4 regions of the Paenibacillus sp. TAF43_2 genome follow, and region 4 is predicted to be linked to each of the others. Evidence: riboswitches for the same ligand, from Rfam matches in the RefSeq annotation. Region 4 holds a riboswitch; each other region holds the start of a gene.
The links. Region 4 has a riboswitch for cyclic di-GMP ahead of AB4Z17_RS23010 (anti-repressor SinI family protein). Riboswitches for the same ligand answer to the same signal wherever they lie in the genome.

Region 1: linked by a shared signal. The riboswitch ahead of AB4Z17_RS01495 (pyridoxal phosphate-dependent decarboxylase family protein) and the one ahead of AB4Z17_RS23010 (anti-repressor SinI family protein) in region 4 are both predicted to bind cyclic di-GMP.
Region 2: linked by a shared signal. The riboswitch ahead of AB4Z17_RS28965 (transglutaminase-like domain-containing protein) and the one ahead of AB4Z17_RS23010 (anti-repressor SinI family protein) in region 4 are both predicted to bind cyclic di-GMP.
Region 3: linked by a shared signal. The riboswitch ahead of AB4Z17_RS19895 (EAL domain-containing protein) and the one ahead of AB4Z17_RS23010 (anti-repressor SinI family protein) in region 4 are both predicted to bind cyclic di-GMP.

The regions. Positions count from the first base shown of each region.
Region 1 covers NZ_JBFRDK010000003.1:70,218-74,809, forward strand. Annotated here, with positions in the region: gene AB4Z17_RS01490 (methyl-accepting chemotaxis protein) at 1-1,339, opposite strand, end outside; gene AB4Z17_RS01495 (pyridoxal phosphate-dependent decarboxylase family protein) at 1,320-3,008, opposite strand; cyclic di-GMP riboswitch class I at 3,103-3,188, opposite strand; gene AB4Z17_RS01500 (DUF423 domain-containing protein) at 3,423-3,785, opposite strand; gene AB4Z17_RS01505 (MFS transporter) at 3,981-4,592, shown strand, end outside.
Region 2 covers NZ_JBFRDK010000210.1:5,263-9,854, reverse strand. Annotated here, with positions in the region: gene AB4Z17_RS28965 (transglutaminase-like domain-containing protein) at 370-1,179, opposite strand; cyclic di-GMP riboswitch class I at 1,192-1,270, opposite strand; cyclic di-GMP riboswitch class I at 1,322-1,400, opposite strand; gene lysS (lysine--tRNA ligase) at 1,569-3,101, opposite strand; gene greA (transcription elongation factor GreA) at 3,258-3,734, opposite strand; partial or broken gene AB4Z17_RS28950 (tRNA-dihydrouridine synthase) at 4,270-4,436, opposite strand; gene AB4Z17_RS28945 (helix-turn-helix domain-containing protein) at 4,495-4,592, opposite strand, start outside.
Region 3 covers NZ_JBFRDK010000096.1:11,375-15,966, reverse strand. Annotated here, with positions in the region: gene AB4Z17_RS19900 (metallophosphoesterase) at 1-2,461, shown strand, start outside; cyclic di-GMP riboswitch class I at 2,578-2,663, shown strand; gene AB4Z17_RS19895 (EAL domain-containing protein) at 2,748-4,592, shown strand, end outside.
Region 4 covers NZ_JBFRDK010000126.1:149-4,740, reverse strand. Annotated here, with positions in the region: gene AB4Z17_RS23025 (right-handed parallel beta-helix repeat-containing protein) at 1-905, shown strand, start outside; gene AB4Z17_RS23020 (beta-1,6-N-acetylglucosaminyltransferase) at 1,009-1,911, shown strand; gene galE (UDP-glucose 4-epimerase GalE) at 1,983-3,029, shown strand; cyclic di-GMP riboswitch class II at 3,228-3,309, shown strand; gene AB4Z17_RS23010 (anti-repressor SinI family protein) at 3,328-3,489, shown strand; gene AB4Z17_RS23005 (helix-turn-helix domain-containing protein) at 3,504-3,836, opposite strand; partial or broken gene AB4Z17_RS23000 (asparagine synthetase B) at 4,167-4,592, shown strand, end outside.

The DNA of each region.
Region 1 (4,592 bases), on a different contig from region 4:
CTACAGAAAGCGCCGCTTCAGCAGATTGTGCTGCAAGTTTCTTCACCTCACCGGCTACAACAGCAAAACCTCTGCCAACCTCTCCTGCACGAGCCGCTTCTATGGAAGCATTTAAAGCTAACAAATTCGTTTGATTGGATATTTCTGAAATAATAGTAATGATTTCATTTATTTCATTGGATCGTTGTCCTAATGTTATAGCAGCCTCTTGGGATTGCTGCATAGCTTGTTTGATGACAGTCATTTGTTCGAGAGTACGTCCTACTAAATCCTGTCCTTGCTCGGATTGGATATGAACGTCTGTAGCAATGACCTGAATCTCCTTCATACCGCTTGAGACATCTTTAATCTCGACATCGATATGATTAATATTTGTATGGCTGTGAGTGACGCTTTGCACAATTTCGTTAATGCCTTCTGTCATTCGGTTCGTTGATTCCGCAACTTGCTGCGCGCTGTTCGTTGATTCATTTACTGACTGTTTTAGGTGCTGGCTTGTATCGGATATAAGATTAGATGAAGCAATGACTTGTTGAATTAGTTGACTAAGACTATTAATCATTAAGCTAAATGATATCGATAATTTCCCGATTTCATCCTTGCTATTAATAGCAAATGTCGTTTTCATATCGCCCGCAGCAATTTTGTTGGCTGCTACCATTAATTTGCGGAGCGGATTCGTAATAACTTTACTTATAACAATTGCAATTAAACTACCCACCACAAGTACGATGAGAGAAATAATAATCGTTGTTAAATTAGAGCTTGATGTTGTTTTTGGGACAACTGAAGCATCTAAATCTATCCCAAGAATACCATAGGCTTGACCAGACTCATCTGAGAGTGGGACAAATATAGATTTATGCGTTCCATACTCATCTTTGTAAATAGGGCTGATTACAGTTTTTTTTGAATCGATGGCTTGTTTCATTTCATCTGTAAATGGGTAAGGAGTGTTAAAATCATCTGGTACTCCTGATAGTACAAGAATTCGCTCGTTATTCTGACTATTTGATAATATAAAAATATTTTCTAAGCTATGTACGTCTTGTAATTTTTCGAGTTCTTTCTTAATAATTGCATAGTTAGGATCGTCTGTCGTTTGCAATTGCTTTTCTGAACCAGGGATTGCAGATAATGTATTGCTTGCAATTTGTATATCGGTTATAAGACGTTTATCGAATTGTTCCAATAGTTTCTCAGATAAATTCTGCTGGGTCATATAGCTGGATACTGCAAAGGCTGCACAGGTTATCACTTGCAATAAGAGAATACTGAGAGCGATTTTCACAGAGAGATGTTCTTTGTACCAATTAAAACTAAGTATAGATTTCTTCATGAGTATACTCCTTTTTACTAATTCGCATATATTCCACATAGGTTTCATTGATTTTTGCTTTTAGATAAGCGACGATTTTATCAACATCGGTTACTTGTGTATGCGGCGAAATAACAAATAATTTACTCGCATACAATGCTATTCTTTTGTTATCCAAGGTTGGGACATAAAGATGTTTTTTGGTATCGCCAAAGAACATTTCTCCGCGGTCTCTTCCAAGAATCTCAAACAATAGCTCATTTAATTTATTAATCTCTTCTACTTCAGCATAGCTCATGGAGCCGGCATATTCTTTTTCATAACCATTTTGTTTATCCTCATAAAGTCTAAAGAGTGTAACAATACCAGGGTTTAGATGATTTACAATAACGGCTTCAGGTATTTCTCTTTGCAAGGTCTTTCTGAATGTGACATTCACCTCAACAAATTGGGCAAGCAGCTTTTGATAGCCTTCTATTCCAAACGCTAATAGCGCGCTATAAATACTGATGGAACTTCCCATTCTTGAGCATTCAAGAGTATAGCTGGTGTGATATTGTCCATATCCACGGTGTCCAACATAAGGAGTCTCATCTGGGTCCAAATCAAGAAGCTTTAAATCAGCAGCATTTTTTGCTAAAAATAAGCTCGTTGAATAAGGCGTCTGTCCCAGCTTTTGAAAATCGAAACAAAGCGAGTCTGCTTTCATGAGATGCTGCATTCTCTCTTGAATCAACTTTAGAGCAACAAGCGTATCACTCTCAATGCTTAAAGGGTTTCCTTCAAAATCGTAATCATTATAAAATGCAAAAAAGCCACCTAAAGCTGAGTCGGCATGAATATGCGGTCTTTGAATGTTATGCTTCTGCGAGAGCAGCTCTGTCATTTTATAAATGTCATCTATGTTATCAATACCCATTGCATCAGTCGTACCCGTAGTAGCAACGACGTATATTGGGATGCCTCCGTGCATAATGACGTTTTCCATCTTTTCTTTCAAATCATTTACATCCATTGATGAATCTTCGTTTGTTCTAATCTTAATTAAATGTTTGCTCCCTAGACCTGTAGCCTCAACTGATTTATAAAGGCTGTAATGGGCCGCCTCCGAACAAAAGGCATATAAATTTTGTGGAACCCCGTTTTGAGCTGCAGTCGGACAGGCTTTATTTATTGCCAGCCTTAAACCAGTGAATATAGCTCCTTGGCCGCCCCATGTCGTATATCCGCCGCTTTCAGAAGGATTATAGCCCACGAGATCTGACATCATCGCCACGACTTTAACTTCAGCTTCCGCAGCCGCCGGACCATACACATCCCATAAATTATTGCCATTAACCATAAATGCTGCAATCATGCCAAGTACACCTGGAATACTAGCCATAGGCAAAATATTTGTTAAAAAGTATTTTGTATGATAAGGATGAGCATGAAGCAATTTTAAGAGTTCTTTATTGACTTCTTCTAATGGATTTCCCATTGCGGGAATTCTGCTTGCCTCCGCTAGTTCTTTATAGAAATGAGGACCACGTTCTTTTTCTCCTTTAAGAAATACCGATTCCGGATCCTTTAATTCATCAACACCACTTACAATCTGTTCAATTAAATCTAACATGTAATTTCGTTGCGTTATGTTGCCGTCTTCACTTGGAAATAAACTTTTAATATTAGGCTGGTCTTTCCTATTCATGCTGTACCACTCTCCACCATTCATTTTTCTCTCTATTTTTTACAATCAAAAAGGCATACCTAAAAATAACCATAGGTATACCTTCTGCATATTAATTCGCAACTGGCTGACATTTCTTTGAAAGAAGTAGTCCCTATAGCTTTGCGTCACCACCTTTCGATGGTTTTGCCAATATTTAATTTGGACAAATTTGCAAACTTATTAGCAAACATTTACATCTATCGAAATCATTTTACTATTTTATTTTTCGGAGATCAATATAATTTTTGGTTAATTATGTCTTAAACTAATAGAGTTGCATCTATATTTTCAAAATCTTCATACTTTTCCATCACTATTTCATGTAAACATAAATAAATTCTTTACAATGGTCATAGAAGATAGATATTAAATATTAAAAGCTCAACAATTTCCCTAAAGAACACCTACAGCGACAAGCACCCAACCAATCATAAAAGAAAGCCCGCCTAGCGGTGTAATTGGACCAAGAAACCGAGCTTTAGCAACACTAAGTACATATAGGCTTCCCGAGAACAATATAATTCCCGCTACCAAAAACCAACCGCCCGTAATGATCATTTGAGCACCCGGATACTGACCCGCGAGCAGTCCAATCAGAATTAAACCTAATGCATGTGCGATGTGATACTGTACGCCGACCTCATAAACCTTCAGCTTGTCCGGTGTGATCTTGCTTTTCAGTGCATGTGCGCCGAAAGCTCCAATTGCGACCGCGAGCACCATGAGAATACATCCGAGCATAATAAATGTTTGCATATCAACATCTCTCCTCATTTTATGAATTTGCAAGTTAAGCATATCATGATTGAAAGGAGCAGGGAATTACTAGCAATACTCCAATACCATATATAAAATTACAATTTCAATTTTTTTCTCTACATAATAATTTCCGATTGATTTACTGTTGCCAGAGGAGTAATGTAGTTTGGTATAGCATCAGGAGGCATCTACGTGAAATTCATTCAATCTACCGCCACAGAGTGGCAGGGCTGGTCCCGCAATATTCGTTTATTTTTTCTAGCAAACATGTTATATCAAATCGGTACGGGCATGTTCTCGGTACTCTACAATTTGTACATTCACGAGCTCGGTTACCCCGATGCCATGAGCGGAAAAATTGTCAGTATGCAATCACTCGCAACCGCGTTATGTTTCATTCCCATTGGCTTATTCGGCGATCGCGCCAGCCGCAAGCGCTTGCTCGTCATTGGCGCTCTTTGCAGCGGTGTGGTACTCGCTGGACGCTCATTATTTGAAACAGAAAGCAGCTTACTTACAATGGCCGTTCTGACCGGCTTATTTGCTGCCATCTTTCAGGTGCTTGCCATTCCCTTTCTTGCCACAAACGTAGCTAAAGCAGATCGACTGCGCATTTTCAGTATTTTTTCAGCATTTGTTCTCGCTTCTCAGGTCGGCGGCAGCCTTGGCGGAGGCGTCATTGCAGATATTATGCAGGCGGCAGGACTAAGTAAGCTGCTCTCTTTCAAAATCGTTTTACTTGCAGGCAGTATAGCGACAATTGCAGCATTTCTACCTTTGCAAGCCATTAGGGAATCTGCGCGC
Region 2 (4,592 bases), on a different contig from region 4:
ATTAGGCACGCCGCCAGCGTTCGTCCTGAGCCAGGATCAAACTCTCCAAATTGGTGTTTGAAATGCTCATTACTTTTTTATCGCTTTTTTCGCTTATCCCGAAGGATTTGCGAGGCAGTTATTACTCGTTGTTCAGTTTTCAAAGAGCAATCTTTTCTCTCTTGTCGACCGTGTATCTCGTTGGCGACCTAGATAATATATCATAGGCGTATATAGCATTGCAAGTGTTTTTTTCATTATTTACGAAAAAGTTTTCAACACTCCTATTTGCCTTCTATTTGCGTAATCGTTGCTTCGCTTCCTCCTCACCTATATTGAAGAAAGACATAAAAAAACGAGCTCTGCGATTTCCGCAAGCTCGTATGACTTCTAATATGTTTTTGTAACTGTATATTGAGCTGCATCCTTGATAAGCTCATACTTTTTCTTGCCCTTCTTTAGACCCGCATCAACTGTCGTATCAATCGTAACCCATTTCCCATCCAAGTATACTTCGTTCCAAGCATGATAAACATCCACATAAGTAGATTGTCCCATCAAGAGCTTCGTAGGAATATCCACGCTCCGCAGCATTGCCGCAAACAATGAAGCGTATCCGTAGCAAATATCCTTTCTCGATTTAAATGTGCGATCAATATTGGGGAGGTAATCAACTGACAGATTAGCAGCTAATTGATTATCATAACTTACATTCGTAATAATATACTCGTAGATTGCCTTTACTTTCTCCATATCCGTTTTTTTATTGCTCGCTAATTCTTTTGCCTTGACGATGGCGCTGCTCGCATTCGACCAGTCAATGTTCTGGATGGAATTCAAGTACAAAACCTTGTTGTCTTTTAAATCAAGCGTCACGGTTTCTTTCTTCGCCAGTTTGTATTTGTTGCCTGTTGTATTCTCTAGAAGAGATATCGTATATTCGCCATTGCCAAGCTGCAATGGAAACTTCTCAGCTGTTTTTCCGCTGGTTAGATTATATGTATAATTTGATGCGCCTTTTGCGATCATAAGCTTCGTTTTCACTTTAGTGCTCACTGCATATTGTACGGAGACAACACCTTTATCTAAATTCCCCGTGTTGAGCCAATCAGAAGAGTCCGCTTCATTTGCCTGAACGACCGTTACATGGATGGATGCAAAAAGAACAAAAGCTGCGATGACTAACATAAATTTACGCATGAATATACTCCCTTCGGTAGCTGGCTGCCATCTTACGGAAGGCCCTTTAGCTTTGCGTCCCTACCTTTCGATAGGTTTGCCATTATCGTGTGAAGCGCTTTGTGATGAATTTCCCCTATACAAACAAAAAAAAGCCTGTTCATTCGGTAGCTGGCTGCCATCATACGGAAGGCCCTTTAGCTTTGCGTCCCTACCTTTCGATAGGTTTGCCGTTATCGTGTAGCGCTTTATTAGTTCTATTCTACCATATGAATCTAGCAAATCAATAGATTGTACTACAATATCAATCATAATTTGAATGTTTTTAAGGATTGTTGTTGCAAATTCTCGATATTAGAAAAAAAAAGAACCGTTGGCTGCTAAAAGCCAAACGGTTTCTTGTTTCTTTCTTATTCAGCAGAACGCTGATCTCTCATATGAGGGAACAACAGTACATCACGAATAGATGGAGCATCTGTTAGAAGCATGATCAATCGGTCGATACCGATTCCTAGTCCGCCTGTTGGCGGCATGCCGTATTCCAGAGCGCGGATAAAGTCTTCATCCATCTCATGCGCCTCGTCATTTCCATGCTCACGCTCAACAAGCTGCGACTCGAAACGCTCACGCTGATCGATCGGATCGTTAAGCTCCGTAAATGCATTAGCATGCTCGCGTGCTACGATGAATAGCTCAAATCGATCGGTGAAGCGTGGATCCGCTTCGCTCTTCTTAGCAAGCGGCGAAATAGCAACCGGATGTCCTGTAACAAAGGTTGGCTGAATAAGCGTATGCTCACCGAACTGTTCAAAGAAGGCGTTGAGAATATGACCAAATGTCATATGCGGATCAACGGCAACTTTGTGTTCTTTCGCCAAACGATGGGCTTCCTCGTCGCTCATTTCCACGCCGAAATCTACGCCAGTCGTTTCTTTGACAAGCTCAACCATGCTGACACGGCGCCACTGAGGCGTCAAATCAATCTCTTGGCCTTGATAAGTGATTTTCGTTGTTCCAAGAACCTCTTGTGCAATATGTGCGATGACATTCTCTGTCAATGCCATAATATCCTTGTAATCAGCATAAGCCTCGTAAAGCTCAATCATTGTAAACTCTGGATTGTGGCGAGTCGAAATCCCCTCATTCCGGTATACACGGCCGATCTCATATACTTTCTCCAATCCGCCTACAATTAGTCGCTTCAAATGAAGCTCGATTGCAATACGCATGTAGAGCTGCATGTCCAGCGCATTATGATGCGTTTCGAAAGGCCGTGCTGCAGCACCGCCTGCAATGGAATGCAGTGTTGGTGTTTCTACTTCTAAATACCCGCGGGAATCTAGGTAGCGACGCATGGATTGAATGATTTTGGAACGAGTAATAAAGGTTTGTTGGACGTCGGGATTCACGATAAGGTCAACATAACGCTGACGATAACGAAGCTCTACGTCTTTTAAGCCATGATATTTATCAGGCAATGGAAGAAGCGACTTTGTCAAAACTTCAATATCACGTGCTTTGACAGAGACTTCGCCTGTATTCGTTTTGAATACAACGCCTACTACGCCAATGATATCACCGATATCCAGCAAATCAAAAGCTGCAAACTTATGCTCTTCAACGGAATCTTTACGAACATATATTTGAACCTTGCCGCTCAAATCTTGAATCGTAGCAAAACCCGCTTTGCCCATGCCGCGTTTCTGCATAATACGGCCAGCAATACGCACTTCAACCGCTTTTTCTTCTATTTCTTCTTTGCTGAGCCCTTCATAGGCTTGTACAATATCTTTGGCGTTATGAGTGCGTTCGAATTTTCGGCCAAATGGATCCACACCTAACCCTCTAAGCTCGTCCAATTTGTTTCTGCGAATTTGCAAAAGCTCACTTAGCTCCTGCTGTTCATTGTTTTCTTGTTCCACTTCTTTCATCTCCTTGATCATTCGGCAAAAGCAAGCAGCTGTCACCGGATTCATGCAGCAAAATCTCGTTTCGCAATAAAATATAAGCAATGTATAGACCTGTAATATACGTTCTTATATTTTAAACGTTCAAAAAGCTTCCTACAAGGAAGCTTTTTGAACCGCTCATAGCAAACATTATTTTTTGATATCGAGAATTTTGTATTGAATAATGCCGACTGGTACGCTAACTTCGACAACGGTGCCTTTTTTCTTGCCTAGAATCGCTTTACCAACCGGGCTTTCATTTGAAATCTTGTTTTGCAAAGGATCGGCTTCCGCTGTACCAACAATGGAATAATCCATTGTGTCGCCATACTCCATATCCTCAACCGTTACGATCGAACCGATGCTCACGGTATCAATATCAATATCGTCATTATTTATAATACGCGCATTGCGCAACATTTTCTCAAGGGTAAGAACGCGGCCTTCGATAAATGCTTGCTCATTCTTCGCATCTTCATATTCCGAGTTTTCGCTTATATCACCATAGCCAATTGCTACTTTAATACGTTCAGCTACTTCACGACGCTTGACCGACTTTAGGTTCTCTAATTCATCTTCGAGCTTTCGCAGCCCTTCTTGAGTCAGAATGATTTGCTTATCGTTCATCTTTCCGATTCTCCTGTCATGTGACTAATTTTTCATACCTTGTATGAATTCACTGTTACCTAATATATTACGCTTCTTATTCCTCATACCAACTGTTGTTTGAAGCGCTCTTGATGTCTTCGTTAGATTATATTGCACGATTATATTGCAAAGTTACCCTGAATGTCAATCAAAGCCAGACGACCCATTGAAACCGTTTCATTTCTGAAATGTAGAGCAGAAGCCGCATGATAGCGGCTTTTGTCGAATGGTGTCGACTCGCTCCCGTTACGGGGTAAATCGCATAACCGATCTATTTGTATTTTAGTAAGCGTCTACTTCTGCAGAACCCGCTTCTTTGCTGAAACAGCACTGACAGCTTGGAATTCTTCGTCCTCTCCAAGCGAGTGAACGTAGTTTTCCAAAATCGCTACCATCGGATCACGGCCGGAATGTTCGAGCAGCCTTTTTGCATCCTCTGGTGAGAAAACGTCGCCATTCCCAATTACGGGAATCGATACCGCTACTTTGACATCCTTTATAATGTCCCAATTAGCCTTACCCGTATACTACCATGCAAAATGGCCTTGTCGCTTACCATCTCCGCACATACAAGACCCGTTCCAAACTCCTTGGCAATTAATCAAAGGCAGGATAGCACACGCTTGTCATCGGCGCTAGCACCACTCTATTCTTCATTTCGATGCCACCGATTTTCAGCATGTCGCTCCTTCCTCCTCTTCTAATTGCTTAATGTTCATGTCTTGTGTACCAGACTGCACTATTCACGGTTATCAGACATTAATTCCTCATAGCTGATTCCGAGCGTCTTAGCGATATGATTTAATAACTTCGTATCCGTCTTTCTTGTTCCTCGCT
Region 3 (4,592 bases), on a different contig from region 4:
GAATGCGAACGTGCAATATATTTCATCCGATAGCATTAGACAAGAGCTTCTAGGCTCTGATTATGATAAATATGATCAAATCATGCTTGAAGCGAGCGATCAGGCTTTCCGCCTTTTGTTCGAGAAGCTGCGGCTGGTCACTACTTTCCCCATTAATGCGGAATTTGTTGTCGTGGATACAACAGGGTTGTCGGAGGATTTCCGGGCGAGAGTGAGGGAGGTTGCAAAGGAAAACAACTACAACCTTGAAGTCGTGCTGTTTGATTACAAGAAGCGGGATGATTATTATTCATCGGAGCGTTCGAAGAAGCTGATAACGAGCCACATTAATCGTTTGCGCAAGGATGTGCTTGGTTCGCTCTCGAGGGAGAAATACAGCAAAGTTCACAAGGTGCGGGCTAAAGATTTTTATTCCCCTATGGATAAGGTTGCGAATCCGGATTATAAGATTATAATCGAGGATGCTGCTGAGTATTTGGACGTTTTTTTACCGCTGGACCAGAAGACGATTATCGTCGGTGACGTTCACGAATGTGTGGATGAGCTGAAGGCTTTGCTCGTTAGCCATGGGTTTCAACTAGAGGGCAATGTACTGGTTGAGACTGGGAAGGTCAGCGGTACAAAAGTATTGCTCGTTGGAGATTGGATCGATAAGGGAAGCCGCACAAAGGAAATCATTGATTTCCTATATACGAATCAGGATAAGTTTTTGTTTGTGCTTGGCAATCATGAAAACTTCGTCCATAAATATATGCGTGGTGAAATCAAAGGTGTGGAAGAGGAGCTGCTGCATGCCTACTTCGATTCCACTGAGGTGCTGAGAGGCGATGCTGAGCTGCTCCAGAAGTTTAATCATCTCGTATCGCTGTCGAAGCCTCACTACAGAATGGTAGGAAAAGCAGGACCATCCTATTATGTAACTCACGCGCCATGCGAGAACAAATATATTGGCAAGCTGGATGTGAATTCGATCCGTCATCAGCGCAATTTCAGGCTTGACCGATCGGCGCCGATTGAAGCACAGCTTGCGTTTCTGAAGCGGGATGCAGCAGGAAACCAGCCGTATCACGTTTTTGGGCATGTGGCTGCTAAACAAGCATTTCGGATCAGAAATAAAATCCATTTGGATTCAGGCGCAGTTCACGGCAATCTGCTAACCTCGGTTTCTCTGTCGGTGAAGCCGACTTTCAAATCACAGAAATCGTCAATAGCCGGCATGGAAGGGGAGCTTCCTGCACTCTTCAAAGAGGAACGCAAAGTATCGCTGCAAGAGCTGGATGACGATGAAGCCCGCAGATTGCAGTATTGTTCGCGCAATAAAATTAACTTTATCTCAGGAACCATGTCTCCTGCAGATAAGGATGAAGCGGCGGGTGAGCTGGAATCGCTGAGGAAAGGGCTGAACTATTTTGTGGAGCGCGGTGTTAAAGAGGTCGTGCTGCAGCCCAAATACATGGGATCACGCTGCAATGTTTATCTGCATGCAGATATCGAGCAATCTTTTGCAGTGAGCCGCAATGGGTACAAAATAAATAAGGTTGACCTAACCGCTGTTTATGAGCGACTTCTGCAAAGATTCGGAAGCTACATGAAGGAAAACGATATATCGATGCTCCTGCTCGATGGCGAGCTTTTGCCATGGGAGGCGCTGGGGGAAGGTCTCATCGAAAAGCAGTTTAAGCCAATTGAGAAGGGGCTTGAGACAGAGCTRGCTTTTCTGAAGGCGAATGGATTCGAGGAAGCGTTCGGAAAGCTTGCGCATGATTTCAAGGAAAGCGGTTTTGAAAAGGATCAGTTTCACCTTAGCAAAGGGGCTATTAATGAGAAGTATGGCCTAGCCGTCTATCAAAATTTTAAGCATGTTCATTCTATTCTTGAGAAAAACAAGCCAATTGACGAGCATGTCAAAGCATATGAAACGTATAAGAGGCAGCTGGAGCTGTATGCCGAGGCAGGGGAACTTGAATACAAGCCATTTTCGCTGCTCAAAATCGCATACGTAGACGGAAGCGAGCAGCTGCCAGGGTGGAAAACCTCTGAGATGTATCGATTCCTATCTGACGATCCATTCATCACGCTTGTGCTGTCTGATGCGGAGAGCTATGAGCTTGCAGAAAAATATTTCTACACGCTTACGGTAGACAATCATATGGAAGGTGTCGTGATTAAGCCCGAGCTGCCTCAGCCGTACACGGTTCCCTATATGAAAGTGCGCAATAAGGAATACATGTCTATTATTTACGGTTATGATTATAGATTTCCGCACAAGTACAATAAGCTCATCAAGCAAAAAAATATTACGCAAAAGCTTCGTACATCATTTAACGAGTACCGGCTAGGACAGCATATGCTGGCGATTCCTTTTGCTGAAATTGCCCCAGAAAACGATGGATATCAAGCGGCTGTTGCGAATCTTTTGTTTGAGGTTGCCAAAGAGAAGGAAATCGATCCTAGATTGTAAAACATCAATATACCAAACCTCCCAAAATGGGAGGTTTTTCTACATCATTCGACCTATTATGAAATTGGTTATGGTATATATCGGAATAATATGGAATACTGGTATATGTAAAAAGTCCTAGTAAAAAGCAAAGTTGTCGAAAGACAATGACGCAAAGCCAACAGGCCTAAAGGAAATTTCCAAAGGTGGCTGGGTTGCCAAAAGGATGAGTGATAACATACCTATATCCTCTCCTTAAAAACTTCAGGTTACCGCCTACGTTATGAATAAGAGGGGATATTTAGCAATGAAACAAATGATTAAACGTTTTAATGGAAATGTTAATGTTGGTAGTTTTAATATTGTTCAAAAGTTAGCGAATTTAGGCTACTGGGAGTTTGACCATATTCGCAGAGAAGCATCCTGGTCGAATCAAATGTTCGAAATATATGGTATGAAATCTGATTTCTCGATGACGATTGAACAATTTTTTGAGTTTGTACATCCCGAAGATCGTGAGCGCGTTAATGAGCAGTTCCACCTTGCAATTGAATCAAAAAAGGAAAGCGTTTCCGAGTACAGAATCGTTCGTCAAGGCGGTGAAGTTAGATATGTGGTGGAAAACATTACGTTCATACGGAATGCCGAAAACGAGATATTGTTGACGATAGGCATGATTCAGGATGTAACGGAAAATAAAAAAATACAGCATCGCCTCACACTAGAAGAGCAGCTTTATAAATCGATATTTGAAAACAACCCTGACGCGGTCTTTTCTTTAGACGCACAAGGGCGTTTTTTGTCATGCAATTCTGTGCTTGAGCAAGTTTTTGGATATACGAAAGAGGAAATTATAAATGATAGTTTTCATAAATTTGTAGATGACGCAGCACTGGATAAAACGATTCAATATTTTGAGCAAACGGTCAAGACGCTGAATCCTCAAAACTATGATACGACAGGCATTACGAGAACAGGGCAAACGGTCGAATTTAATGTGACCAATATTCCAATCATTATTAATAAAAAGCTTATCGGCGTCTACGGCATTGCCAAGGATATTACGCAGCAAAAAATGATTGAGCAATCATTGACTGAGACCGAATTAAAATACCGCAGTATTGTTGAGCAATCCATTGTCGGTATTTTTGTCGCGCAAAAAAACAACTTCGTTTATTCAAACGACCAGCTCAATAAAATGTTTGGTTATGACTCCTTGATCGGTATGGATATTATACAGACGATCCATCCTTTAGACCGTGAAGCCGTCGTTAATCAGCTAACGAAGTTACAGGAGGGGCAGTCTTTATCTAATTTCTGCCACAGAGCCATTAAGCAAGATGGGACGATTATTCATTGCGAAGTGCACTATAATCAAGTGTCAAATATGGGTGAGCAGGCGATCGTTGGCGTAGTCCTTGATGTTACGGATCGGAGCAAGGCTGAGGAATTAAATCAATATTTGGCTTACCACGATTATTTAACGGAGATGCCAAATCGCAGAATGTTTGAAGACCAGCTAGATAAGCAGCTAAGGGTAAGCGAGTATTTTAAGCAGAGGCTGGCGATCATGCTGATTGACGTGGATCGTTTCAAATATGTAAATGATACGCTTGGGCATCCGATTGGGGATGAGCTGCTGAAACAAATCGCCTTTCGATTGATGAGCAATTTACGTGATGGCCAAACCGTATTCCGACTTGGCGGAGACGAATTTGCAATTATTATAGCTGATGTAAAGCAGCAAAACGAAATCAAGGATATGGCAGCTACTATTATTAAGCTTATCAATGAGCAATTTTTGATAGAAGGATATGAGCTGAATGTAACCGCAAGTATTGGAATCAGTCAATCGCCTGGCGATGGGAGCTCGGTGGAGCAGTTGATGAAAAATGCGAATGCGGCTCTTTATCATGCGAAGTCCAGAGGCAGCAACCAATCACAGTGCTATTCCTCTTCTTTAAATGTGCAATCATTCAAATTGTTTTCACTCAGCAATGATTTGCGTAAAGCGCAGGAAAGAGGAGAGCTGTTCCTTCATTATATGCCTCGAGTACATTCGCAAACGATGGAAATTGTTGGCGTCGAGGCGCTGCTGCGCTGGAATCATCCAGATTGGGGATTGGTTGCTCCGTCTGAATTCATACCGATC
Region 4 (4,592 bases):
TACAAAATTGTGTCATTAAAGATGGAATGGTTAGTGGCTCCAGTGTTTATGGCTATTTTGGGACACCTGCAGTTAATGTGACTACAGGAACTTTTACGTATAGCACTCCACATGGCATGGGCAACGGTGCACAAATATCATTTGAACAATGGGTAGGCAAGGTTCCGACAGGAATTAGCATTGATAAATTATATTACACAGTAAATATCTCTTCCGTAGCATTTCAGGTATCTGAAACGAAGGGAGGTCCACCAGTTGTTATTAAAGACGCTGGACAGCCTGGGTTTAACATTAGCAGATTCAATTACGGAAGATGTTATTTGTCCAACATCACAATAGAACGAGATTGGCGCAACGACAATGCTTTAGCACGAAACTTCAATATTTTAGCAGCTGGTGCTGTCATTAGAAATGTTACGGTAAAGAATTACGATGTATTAATAAACGTTCCTCAAGATTATGTAGGACGCCCAAACATGATTAACGGCATGACGGTTATCGAAGGTTCTGCAAAATTTGAGGCATCTCATATTAGCAATAGTGAATTTATAAGAGCTAAAAGTACGGTTATGGGGGCAAGTGACGTTCAGCTTGGTTCGACCGATGCAAAGTTCACTCGGCAAGTTACGCTGAGATCATCGTTGCTACAAAATTCTGGTATCGCGGTGGATGGCAATTCAATCGTTTCAGGCACCACCTTTATAAATTCAGCTATTGGCAAGTCGGACAATGCGAACAAAGCTGTATTTTCACAATCTTATCTTGAAAACACGAAAGTAAATTTAAATTGGATTCGGCAAAATCAATCTGTAACTATCGCTAAATCTACATTTAGCGGTGTAACCGTAACAGGAACCGCCCCATATGTCCGATTGATTGACAACACTGATCTTAGCAGCAGCTAGCCTTTAACTCTAAAAAAAGAATAGATCCCTGTCACTTACAAGTTGAGGCAGGGACTATTTTAAAATATAATGTTCGTTATTAAGAATTAAGGAGAGTGAACTAATGAAGTCAGCTTTACCCTCAACTGCCTACATATTGCAAATTCATAAAAACCCAGCCCAAGTAAATACGTTTATTAGCCAATTGACTGCAACCGATACGGCAGATGTATATGTTCATATTGATAAAAAAAATTATGATGAGGTATCACCTAAAATTAATAGATCCCCACGCATTAACGTGTTGGAGGAAAGCTGTAATGTGAAATGGGGAGATATTAGCCAAGTGGATGCAACGATCATGCTGCTAAGGAAGGTATTAACCTCAAAAGTAGAGTATGACTTTGTATGCTTAAGGAGCGGTCAGGATTTACTCGTTAAAAATGGTCTTAAAGTTCATTTAATGGAAAATCCCAATAAAATATTTATGTCTGCGAAATTTATTCATGATCGTGATATTTCTGCTGCACATGTAAATATGAAATGGTTTGATTCAGCAAGAAGACAATACAATACATTCCACCCGCTTAGAGTTTTCAGAAGCATAATGCTGAAAATGTATAAGAAAGGTTTAGTTCTTTTCCCTAACCGTCAGTTAATGCCTAACAATTATTTGTTGTATCATGGCTCCTCGTGGTTCTGCATGCCAATTGAAGTTGCAAGATTTATCATAGATTTTCTTGACCAAAACAAATGGTATTATCAATATTTCAAATATGCTCTGTGCCCAGATGAATGGTTTTTTCAAACCTTAGTTATGAACTCGAAATATGCGGATCAGGTCACTAATGATAATTTAACTTATTTAAAATGGGGAGAAAAATATAACAATAGTAATCACCCCATAAATCTAAGCTTTAAAGATATTGATTCTATTGAAAAATCGAATAAATACTTTGCGAGAAAATTCGATGAAAGAGAAGATGCAGCAATGATAAATTATTACAGCGAAAAGGTATGCATGTGAGCTTAGCATCGGAGAGGTGTTTTTTTGATTTAGTTGTTCTTTATTAAGAATTATTGAGAGGGGTAAATAAAATGGCAATTTTAGTAACAGGCGGAGCGGGGTACATAGGCAGTCATACTTGCATTGAGCTTCTTGAAGCGGGATATGAATTAGTGGTTGTTGATAATTTGTCTAATAGCAGCTATATCGCTTTAGAAAGAGTGAAAGAGATTACAAATAAAACCTTTACCTTTTATCAAATGGATCTTATGGATCAAAAGGGACTCGAGCATGTATTTTCGAATCATGCTATTGATGCTGTTATTCACTTCGCTGGGTTAAAGGCTGTCGGAGAGTCTGTTCAAATGCCTTTATCTTATTATCATACCAATATAACGAGCACTTTAATTCTTTGTGGAGTCATGAGGAAATTTGGTGTTCATAAATTAGTGTTTAGTTCCTCGGCTACTGTTTATGGACGGCCCGAACAAGTTCCGATTATTGAGGATTCACCGCTCTCAGCAACAAATCCATATGGTCGGACTAAGCTCATGCTAGAACAAATTTTACTGGATCTAGCTAGTTCAGATAACAGCTGGGGAATAACGATCCTGAGGTATTTCAACCCTATTGGCGCCCATAAAAGTGGTCGAATTGGAGAAAATCCAAATGGCGTGCCAAACAACTTAATGCCTTACATATCGCAGGTAGCTGTTGGCAAGCTTAAACAGTTGCATGTATTTGGAAATGATTATCCAACTGTGGATGGCACTGGAGTGAGAGACTACATTCATGTAGTAGATCTAGCAAAGGGGCATGTAAAGGCACTGGAAAAGATGAGTAGAAAATCAAATGTGAATATATATAATCTTGGCACTGGGAATGGCTACAGTGTGTTAGAGATGATTGCAGCCTTCGAGAAGGTAACTGGTCAAAGCATTCCATACGAGGTCGTTAGCCGCAGACCTGGCGATATTGCTGTTTGTTATGCAGATACGCTGAAGGCAAATGAAGAATTGAATTGGTTTGCAACAAAAGGAATAGAAGAAATGTGCAGCGATACGTGGAGATGGCAATTTTCAAATCCGAATGGTTATGAAGAAGATGCACTGTTGAAATCTGAACTTGCAGCAAAATAATATACCGGATAGCTCTGTTAATAAAGCAACATTTTAGAGCTCCTAATTTGATCTAGCGGGCTCTATCTCCTTCCCCTGCTCCCTTTAACAATCATTAAATAAATTCGACAAAAAATGTAATTATCTTTCATTTTTGTGAGACAGGAAGCGACAGCATACGCAATTAGAGTGATTTATAATACATCTATAAACGAATGACAAGCATAGGGAGACGTTGAAATGCGTTTAGTATCTGGGCACCTTAAACGCATGGAGTCAGTGGTGCAACCGTCCCAAATTGAATGGGGGACATGGGAAAATGGTACTTACAAAATCAGAGGATAATCAGGATTTAGATATGGAATGGGTAGCATTAATCATGAATGCACGTTCTTTGGGGTTTAGCAAGGAAGATGTTAGAAAGGTATTACTATGTCTTGAAGAAAGCAAGAAAGATGATATACAAGAAACAGCCGTATAAAAGAAAATAAAGCGCTACTCTCGCTTTATTTTCCATTTATTGAATTCTAAAAATTCTTTAAACTGATCTTTGCTTACGCCAGAAGCCATTGCTTCTCGAACTAGATCGGCCCACTCGGTGTCTAGATTGCTTGTTTTACGATCATTGTTTTCATCGCTATTTAAAAATTCTTCAACCGTTACGTTTAATACTGCGCCTACCTTTTCGAGAAATTGAATCGAAGGATTTTGCTGGAGCCCTCGTTCAATAGAGCTTAAGTAAGATTTTGCGACGCCTGCCCGTTGCGACAACTCCGTTAGGGATAGGCCTTTTCTCTTGCGCAGCATCTGAATACGTTCTCCGATCATAGCAAACTCCCCCGTTATCTCTTCGTTGTAGACTAACACTATTATAACGAATAATTCTTAATTGCGAAAGCTTGTAAGTTTTAACGAATAAAAAATAAAATGACGTCTAAATTAGAAAAAAATAAGGTTAAACCCATTTCGAAATGTTGTTCTTATAAAAGAACGATGTTTCGTTTTATTTTGTGATATTTTGGTGAAAAAACGATTGACAACGTCTGTTTTCAAGTGTATTATTCAAATATGTTCTTTATTAAGAACTAAAAGACATTCAATGATGCTCGCATCTCGTTCGATTGAAGAACACGCTGGCTATCTAAATCGGAGGCACGAATGAGCGCAATAGCAGTCGTTTATGAAGTTGATCAGACAGCCCATGTGTTAGATCAGGGGAATAGACTGATGCAGCAATTATCACGGTTTCCTTGCAATACAGCTCAAGCATGGAATAAGAACAATGTGTTTGTTGGATGCCATAATCAATGGATTACACCAGAGTCTGTCGGGGAATGCAATCCCTATTATGATTCGGAAAGACGCTTAGTCATAAGTGCCGATGCAATTATTGATAACCGCATTGAGCTGTTTGAAGCATTAAATGTAGAGCTTGACCGTAGAGTGCAAATCACTGATGCCGAACTGATTTTACTCTCCTATGCGAAATGGGGGGTTGAGTCACCCAAGCATCTGATCGGTGATTTTGCTTTTATGATATGGGATGAGAGAGAACAAAGAGTGTTTGCTGCCAGAGACTTCTCA